DNA from 2 places in the Actinomadura keratinilytica genome. Region 2 is predicted to be linked to the other one. Evidence: riboswitches for the same ligand, from Rfam matches in the RefSeq annotation. Region 2 holds a riboswitch; the other holds the start of a gene.
What was found. Region 2 has a riboswitch for glycine ahead of gcvT (glycine cleavage system aminomethyltransferase GcvT). Riboswitches for the same ligand answer to the same signal wherever they lie in the genome.
Positions count from the first base shown of each region.

Region 1: another riboswitch for glycine. It lies ahead of gcvP (aminomethyl-transferring glycine dehydrogenase); the one in region 2 lies ahead of gcvT (glycine cleavage system aminomethyltransferase GcvT).

Region 1 is NZ_BAABDO010000088.1:6,032-10,236, reverse strand. Features, by position in the region: gene gcvP (aminomethyl-transferring glycine dehydrogenase) at 1-1,562, opposite strand, end outside; glycine riboswitch at 1,636-1,743, opposite strand; glycine riboswitch at 1,745-1,840, opposite strand; gene ABD879_RS23560 (flippase-like domain-containing protein) at 2,105-4,205, shown strand, end outside.
Region 2 is NZ_BAABDO010000013.1:21,769-25,973, reverse strand. Features, by position in the region: gene cds1 (L-cysteine desulfhydrase Cds1) at 1-279, shown strand, start outside; gene ABD879_RS07015 (M50 family metallopeptidase) at 310-1,602, opposite strand; glycine riboswitch at 1,814-1,910, shown strand; glycine riboswitch at 1,914-1,996, shown strand; gene gcvT (glycine cleavage system aminomethyltransferase GcvT) at 2,081-3,160, shown strand; gene gcvH (glycine cleavage system protein GcvH) at 3,181-3,570, shown strand; gene ABD879_RS07000 (serine hydroxymethyltransferase) at 3,567-4,205, shown strand, end outside.

The DNA of each region.
Region 1 (4,205 bases), on a different contig from region 2:
GGCTCCATCTCGGTGGTCGCGTTCAGCTTCATCGTGCAGGAGCCGAGCGGGATCATCGACCGGTCCAGCGCGATGTCCTTGTCCTGCAGGCGGCGCAGGTAGCGCAGCATCGCCGTCTCGGAGCGGTGCGCGTGGAACACCGGGTGGGTCAGGTACGGGCTCTCGCGGCGCAGCTCCGGCGGGAACGCGTCGGCCGGGTCGCCGCCGGGCGCCGGGTCCACGCCGAACGCCTCCAGGACGGCGGCGACGTGCTCGGGCAGCGTGGTCTCGTCGCAGGCGATCCCGACGTGGTCGGCGTCGGCGCGGCGCAGGTTGATCCCCCGCTCGAGGGCGGCGGCCACGACCTGGTCGGCGCGGCCGGGCACGCGGGCCAGCACGGTGTCGAAGAACGCCTCGTGCACCACCTCCACGCCGCCGCGCCGCAGCGCGGCGGCCAGCCCGGCGGCGCGGCGGTGCACGCGCTGGGCGATCGCCGCCAGCCCCTCGGGCCCGTGGTACACCGCGTACATGCCGGCCATCACGGCCAGCAGCACCTGGGCGGTGCAGATGTTGCTGGTGGCCTTCTCGCGGCGGATGTGCTGCTCGCGGGTCTGCAGGGCCAGCCGGTAGGCGGTGGCGCCGTCGGCGTCCACCGACACCCCCACCAGGCGGCCGGGCAGCTGCCGCTGGAGCCCGTCGCGCACCGCCAGGTAGCCGGCGTGCGGGCCGCCGAACCCGTACGGCACGCCGAACCGCTGCGCCGACCCGACCGCGATGTCGGCGCCGAACTCGCCGGGCGGCCGCAGCAGCGTCAGCGCGAGCAGGTCGGCGGCCACCACGACCTGGGCGCCGCGCGCGTGCGCCTGCCCGGCGACCGGCGCCAGGTCCCGCACGGCGCCCGACGCGCCCGGGTACTGCAGCAGCACGCCGAAGAAGTCGCCGTCCGGCAGCCCGCCGGACAGGTCGGCGACGGCCACCTCGATGCCCAGGGGGACGGCGCGGGTGCGGATCACCTCGATGGTCTGCGGCAGCGCGTCGGCGTCCACCAGGAACGTGCCGGGCTCCTTGCGCTTGGACGCGCGGTGCGCCAGGGCCATCGCCTCGGCGGCGGCGGTCCCCTCGTCCAGCATGGAGGCGCCTGCGACCGGCAGCCCGGTCAGGTCGGCGACCACCGTCTGGAAGTTCAGCAGCGCCTCCAGGCGGCCCTGGGAGATCTCCGGCTGGTAGGGCGTGTAGGCGGTGTACCAGCCGGGGTTCTCCAGCACGTTCCGCATGATCACGCCGGGGGTGACCGTGCCGTGGTAGCCCAGGCCGATCATGGAGGTGAGCACGGTGTTGCGGCTCGCCAGCTCGCGCAGCCGGGCCAGCGCCGCGGTCTCGCTGAGGGCGGGCGGCAGGTCCAGCGGGCGGGCGGTGCGGATCGCGGCGGGCACCGCGTCGTCGATCAGGGCCTCGGCCCCGGAGTAGCCGATGGCCGCCAGCATCCGGGCGTGCTCGTCCGGGGACGGCCCGATGTGCCGGTCGGCGAACCGGGTCGGGGGATGCTGCGGCGACGCCACCGGGGCGAAGAACTGGCCGGTCATTGGGGATCCTCCTGGGCTGCTGCGGTCGCTCAGGGCGGCCGCCCGCCGCGCTGGCGCGGTCCGGCGACCGGTCTCCCCCTCTGTCTCGGCACCTGAGAGCTTCACCCGCGGAACGGGGTTTCCCCTTCGGTGAGGCGCCCCCGGCCCCTTTCCGGGGGGCGGCGCCTGCTTTCCAGAGGTGCCTCGCCCGAGCGGTCCTTTTGCCTGAGAGGTTCCGGGGAGGGTTGCCCCTTCGGCGCCCCACGCTGGCGGCGTGAGGTCTCTCCCGCACAGGGTCGACGGCGTCCTTTATGGGAACTCTATCCAAAAGCTCCGTGACGATCGTCCGCCGGGGGACGCCCCCCGGCGGCGCGGCACGGCGCCCTCGCGGCGTCCCGCGCGGGCGCCGCGGCAGGCCGCCAGTACGATAACCACAGCTCACGGACGGGACGATCGCCGCGGGCGCAGGGCGAACACTGTTCCCGGCCGGGGGCGGGACGGGGGCGCGGCACGGTGCGCGCGCCTCTCGACGCGACGCCGCCGGTTCTGGAACGCTCATCACGATGACAGGTCCGGACGGCGGTGCGGCGGTGACGCAGACCCAGGAGGAGACGGCGCCTCCCGGCACGGCGGCGCCGGTCGGCGTGCCGGTGGAGGAGCCGGCCCGGCCCGACCGGATCCGGCGGCCCTCGGACGCCATCCGGTTCGCCGCCGCGGTGGCCGGGCTGGTCGGGATCATGCTGCTGGTGTCGTTCGCCCAGCAGACCACGCACGGCCTGCAGACCGACATCGCCGAGGGCACCGCGCACGCCCCCCGGTTCCTGCTCACCCTGGCCACGCTCGTGTCCAGCTTCGGGGTGCTGGCGGTGCCGGTGGCGTTCGCGGTCGAACGGCTGTTCCACAAGGACGGGGTGCGGGTCGCGATCGCGCTGCTGGCCGCGGTGATCGCGTTCGTCCTCACCATCCTGCTGGACGACCTGGTCGTCCCGGCCGCGCCCGGCGGGGTGCTGGACTCGCTGATCTGGGGCGGCACCGACACCCTGCCGCTGCACACCGACATCACGCCGGTCATCGCGTTCGTCACCGCGGTCGGCATGGCCGGCCGGACCCGCTGGCAGGCCGTCACCTGGACGATGATCGGGCTGGCGGCGCTGACCGGCCTGACCGCCGCGACCGCGTCGGTGGCGGCGCTGGCCGCCACCTACTGCCTCGGCAGCGCCATCGGCCACGGCACCCTGTACGCGGTCGGCACCCCCAACCCGCGGCCGCCCGGCACCGCCGTGCTGGCCGCGCTGGAGCGGCTGGGGCTGCGGCCCGTCCGCGGGCGGCAGGTGCCCGGCGCCGCCGACGATCCGCGCCGCTACACCGTGGCGACCGCGCACTCCCCCGGCGAGGCGCCCGCCGACGCCACCGGGCGCGCCCTGCCGCACGGCGACTGGCAGCTGCGGGTCACGGTGCTGGACCGCGACCAGCAGACCGCCGGGCTGCTGTACCGGGTGTGGCGGCTGGTGCGGCTGCGCGGCGGCTCCACCCGCCGGGCGCTGCGGTCGCTGCGCCGCTCGCTGGAGCAGGAGTCGCTCATGGCCTACGCCATGGAGTCGGCGGGGGTGCGCACGCCGCGGCTGGTGGCCACCTGCGAGGTCGGCACCGAGGCGGCGCTGCTGGCCTACGAGCACGTGCCCGGGCGGCCGCTGGACGAAGTGCCGGACGCCGAGATCACCGACGAGCTGCTCGAGGACGTGTGGCGGCAGCTGCGGCGGCTGCAGGCCGCCCGGCTGGCGCACCGCCGCCTGGAGGGCGATGCGATCCTGGTCGGCGACGACGGCCGCGTCCGCGTCGTCGACCCCCGCTCGGGCGAGATCGCCGCGGGCGACCTGGCGCTGCGGATCGACCTGGCGCAGCTGCTCACCACGGTGGCGCTGCGGGTGGGGCCGGAACGCGCCGTCCGGTCCGCGGCGCGCGTCCTCGGCGAGGGGACGCTGGCCGGGGCGGTGCCGCTGCTGCAGCGGGTGGCGCTGTCGCGGTCCACCCGCGCGGCGGTCCGGCAGGACCGGGAGCTGCTGCCCCGCATCCGCGAGCAGATCCTGCGGCTCAAGCCCGAGATCGAGGCCGCGCCGGTGCGGCTGGAGCGGTTCCGGCCGCGCACCATCCTGTCGATCGTCGCGCTGACCGCCGCCGCCTACATCGTGGTGCCGCAGCTGTCGAGCGTGAACCTGCCCACCCTGATCGCGCAGGCCGAGTGGTGGTGGGCGGCGGTCGGGCTGGCCGCCGCGGCGGCCACCTACCTGGCGGCGGCGCTGATGCTGATGGGCTTCGTGCCCGAGCCGCTGCCGCTGGGCCGCACCGTGCTGGTGCAGCTGGCCGCGTCGTTCGTCAAGCTGGTCGCGCCCGCCGCGGTCACCGGCGTGGCGCTCAACACCCGCTACCTGCAGCGCTCGGGCGTGCGGCCCGGGCCCGCGGTGGCCAGCGTCGGCGCGTCCCAGCTGATGGGCCTGGCGGTGCACATCCTGCTGCTGATCGTGTTCGGGTTCATCACCGGCTCCACGAACAACGCCACCAGGGACCTGGCCCCGTCGCGGACCGTGGTGATCGTGCTGCTGGGGCTGGCGGTGCTGGCCGGGATCGCGCTGACCATCCCGCGGGTGCGGCGGTTCGTGGCGGCCC
Region 2 (4,205 bases):
GCGTCCATCGCCGCCATGCGCTGGACCGCCGAGGTCACCGGGCGCGGCGTCGGCGGCTCGACCGGCACCAACATGTGGGGCGCGGTCGAGCTGATCGCGGAGATGCTGGCGCGCGGCGAACGCGGCAGCGTGGTCACGCTGATCTGCGACGGCGCGGAGCGGTACGCGGGGTCGTACGGGTCGGACGCGTGGCTGGCCGAGCAGGGGCTGGACATCACCCCGTACCTGGAGGCGCTGCGCGCCTTCCACAAGACCGGCGAGCTGCCCGCGTCGCCGTGACCCCGGCGCCCCCGCCCGGCGGGCGGGCCGTCAGCCGGAGAATTTGATCGGGTTGACCAGGTCGGCGTAGATCAGCAGCCCGCCCATGACGATCAGGACGGCGGCCATCACGTAGGTCACCGGCAGCGCCTTGGCGACGTCCACGTACCCCGGGTCGGGCCGGCCGAGCAGCCGCGCGACGGCCTTCTTGAGCGCCTCCAGCAGCGCCCCGGCCATGTGCCCGCCGTCCAGCGGCAGCAGCGGGATCAGGTTGAACAGGGCGACCGCCAGGTTCACCGAGCCGAGCAGGGCGATGAACATCGCCAGCTTCTCCACCACCGGGCTCTCGGAGGCGGCGATCTCGCCGCCGAGCCGGCTCACCCCGACCACGCCGATCGGCCCGTTGGGGTCGCGCTCCTCGCCGCCGAACGCCGCCTGCCACACCCCGACCATCCGCTGGGGCAGGCGCACCAGCGCCCCGGCGGTGTGCGCGGTCAGCTCGCCCATGTACTCGGCGACGGCCACCGGGCCCTGCCGCTCGCGCTCCTGCAGCGGGGTGATGCCGAGGAACCCGACGTTGACGATCTTGTCGGGGTCCTTGAGGTCGTACATCTGGTTGCGGGTGACGGCGATGCTCAGGTGCAGCGTGCGGCCGTCGCGCTCGACGACGACGGGCACGGTGCGGCCGCCGGAGTCGCGGATCAGCTCCTGCAGCTGCTCGTAGGAGGAGATCTTGCGGCCGTCGTAGGAGACGAACCGGTCCCCCGCCTGCAGCCGCGCCTGCGCGGCGGGCGTGGGCGTGTAGTTCGCCGGGCACTCGGTGGTCTCCTGCCCGGCCGGGATGGCGCACTTGGCCACCGAGCCGATCACCGGCTGCGGGGTGGGCGTGCCGATGCCCATCAGCAGGATCGCGAAGAACAGCACGGCCAGGACCAGGTTCATGGCCGGTCCGGCGAACATGATGATGAGCTTCTGCCACCACGGCTTGGCGTAGAAGACGCGGTTCTCGTCGCCCGGCCGGACCTCCTCCAGCGCCGCGCCGCGGGCCGACTCGATCAGCCCCTGCCACGGGCCGGTGGAGACCTGCCGGACCTGCCCGGGCCGGTCGCCCCGGCGCGGCGGCAGCATGCCGATCATGCGGATGTAGCCGCCGAGCGGGATCCACTTGATCCCGTACTCGGTCTCACCCTTGGTCCGCGACCACAGCGTGGGCCCGAAGCCCACCATGAACTGGGTGGTGCGCACGCCGAACAGCTTGGCGAAGGAGAAGTGCCCGAGCTCGTGCAGCGCGATGGACGCCATCAGGCCCAGGAAGAGGATCAGCACCCCCGTCAGCCAGTCCACCGTGGCACCCTCCTGTGATCTCGGCGACCCGCTCAGGGTACGTCATGAGCCGTATATCCGACCGCGTACGAGTGCACCTTGGCCGTAGCGGGCCGTTCGGGCGTCCCGCGGCGTTCCCGGCCGCGCGTGCCCAGGTCGGGCATACCCCGGGAGGGGTGCGACGCGGGCCTACGCGGGAGGACGGGCCGCTGATACGCTGGCCGTGCGCCGCTGATCCCGCGCGGGAGAGCGCCCTCGCAGCCGGCGGGGGCCGCCGAAGGAGCAAATCCTCCCCGGAACCTCTCAGGCCCCAGGACCGCGCAGGCCAGGCGCCCTCTGGAAAGCGGGGACGCCGTCCCCCGCCGAAGGTGAAAACCCCCGAGGGGTGAAGCTCTCAGGCGCCGATGACAGAGGGGGAGGCACCGACGACGCCGGTGCGCCGATGGGACGATGATGATGCCCGTCCCGACGCGCGCCCCCGCGATGAAGGAGCCCACCCATGTCCAGGAAGACGCCGCTGTACGAGGTCCACGCCGACCTCGGCGCCACGCTCGTCGACTTCGCGGGCTACCGGATGCCGCTGCGCTACGACAGCGAGACCGCCGAGCACCGCGCCGTGCGCACCGCGGCCGGTCTGTTCGATCTGTCCCACATGGGAGAGATCTTCGTGTCCGGGCCCGGGGCCGGCGCGGCACTCGACTACGCGCTGGTGGGCGAGCTGTCCCCCCTGGCGGTCGGCAAGGCCCGCTACACGATGATCTGCGCGCCCGACGGCGGCGTGCTGGACGACCTGATCGTCTACCGGCTCGCCGCCGAGACGTTCCTGGTGGTCGCCAACGCCGCCAACACCGACACCGTCCGCGCGGAGCTGACCGAGCGGGCCGCCGGCTTCGAGGCGGCCGTCGACGACCGCTCCGCCTCCTACGCCCTGATCGCGCTGCAGGGCCCGCGCTCCCAGGCCGTCCTGTCCGAACACACCGACGCCCCGCTGGCCGACCTGCGTTACTACGCCGTCCTGGCGGGGGAGGTCGGCGGGGTGGACGCGCTCATCGCCCGCACGGGCTACACCGGCGAAGACGGCTTCGAACTGTTCGTCTCCCCCGGCGACGCCGTGGCGCTGTGGCGGAGGCTCGCCGACGCCGAGGACGTGGTGCCCGCCGGGCTGTCGGCGCGCGACACCCTCCGCCTGGAGGCGGGCATGCCGCTGTACGGCAACGAGCTGACCGCCGAGACCACCCCCTACGAGGCCGGGCTCGGCCGGGTGGTCAAGCTCGGCAAGAAGGCCGACTTCGTCGGCAGGTCCGCGCTCGCGGCGCAGGCCGAGACCGCGCCAGGCCGTAGGCTCGTGGGGCTGGTCGCGCGCGGCCGCCGGGCGCCCCGCAAGGGGTACCCGGTCGTCGGCTCCGACGGCACGCCGTGCGGCGTCGTGACCAGCGGCGCTCCGTCGCCCACACTGGGCAGGCCGATCGCCATGGCGTACGTCGACAGCGGCGCCGCGGACAGCGGGCTCGCCGTGGACGTCCGCGGCCGGCACGAACCGGTCGACGTCGTCCCCCTGCCGTTCTACAAGCGATCCTGAAAAACCTGGGAGAAACGAACGTGAGCGTTCCGGAACAGCTCCGCTACAGCGAGGAGCACGAGTGGGTGTCCGGCCTCGACAACGAGGACGGCATCGTCACCGTCGGCATCACCCAGCACGCCGCCGACGCCCTGGGCGAGATCGTCTTCATCGAGCTGCAGGCCGGCGAGGGCGACACCGTCGAGGCCGGGGAGCCCTGCGGGGAGGTGGAGTCGACCAAGTCGGTCAGCGACATCTACTCGCCGGTCAGCGGCGAGATCACCGCGATCAACGCCACGGTGGTGGACGAGCCGAAGGTCATCAACGACGACCCGTACGGCGAGGGCTGGATCTTCAAGGTGCGGGTAAGCGAGGAGCCGGGCGACCTGCTCGACGCCACCGCCTACAGCAAGCTGATCGAGGAGAGCTGACCGTGTCCCTCAACGAGTCCCTGGCGGCCGTCGACCCGCAGGTGGCCGAGGCCGTCGCCGCCGAGCTGCGCCGCCAGCAGGGCACGCTGGAAATGATCGCCTCGGAGAACTTCGCGCCCGTCGCGGTGCTGGAGGCGCAGGGCTCGGTGCTGACCAACAAGTACGCCGAGGGCTACCCGGGGCGGCGCTACTACGGCGGCTGCGAGCACGTCGACGTCACCGAGCAGCTGGCCATCGACCGGGCCAAGGAGCTGTTCGGCGCCGAGCACGCCAACGTCCAGCCGCACTCGGGCGCGCAGGCCAACACGGCGGTCTACTTCGCCCTGCTGCAGCCCGGCGACACCATCCTCGGGCTGGACCTGGCGCACGGCGGGCACCTGACCCACGGCATGCGGCTGAACTACTCCGGCAAGCTGCTCAACGTGGTCGCCTACCACGTGCGGCCCGAGGACGGCCGCATCGACATGGAGGAGGTCGCCCGGCTGGCCGCCGAGCACCGCCCCAAGATGATCGTGGCGGGCTGGTCGGCCTACCCCCGGCAGCTGGACTTCGCGGCGTTCCGCGAGATCGCCGACTCCGTCGGGGCCCTGCTCATGGTGGACATGGCGCACTTCGCGGGGCTGGTCGCGGCCGGG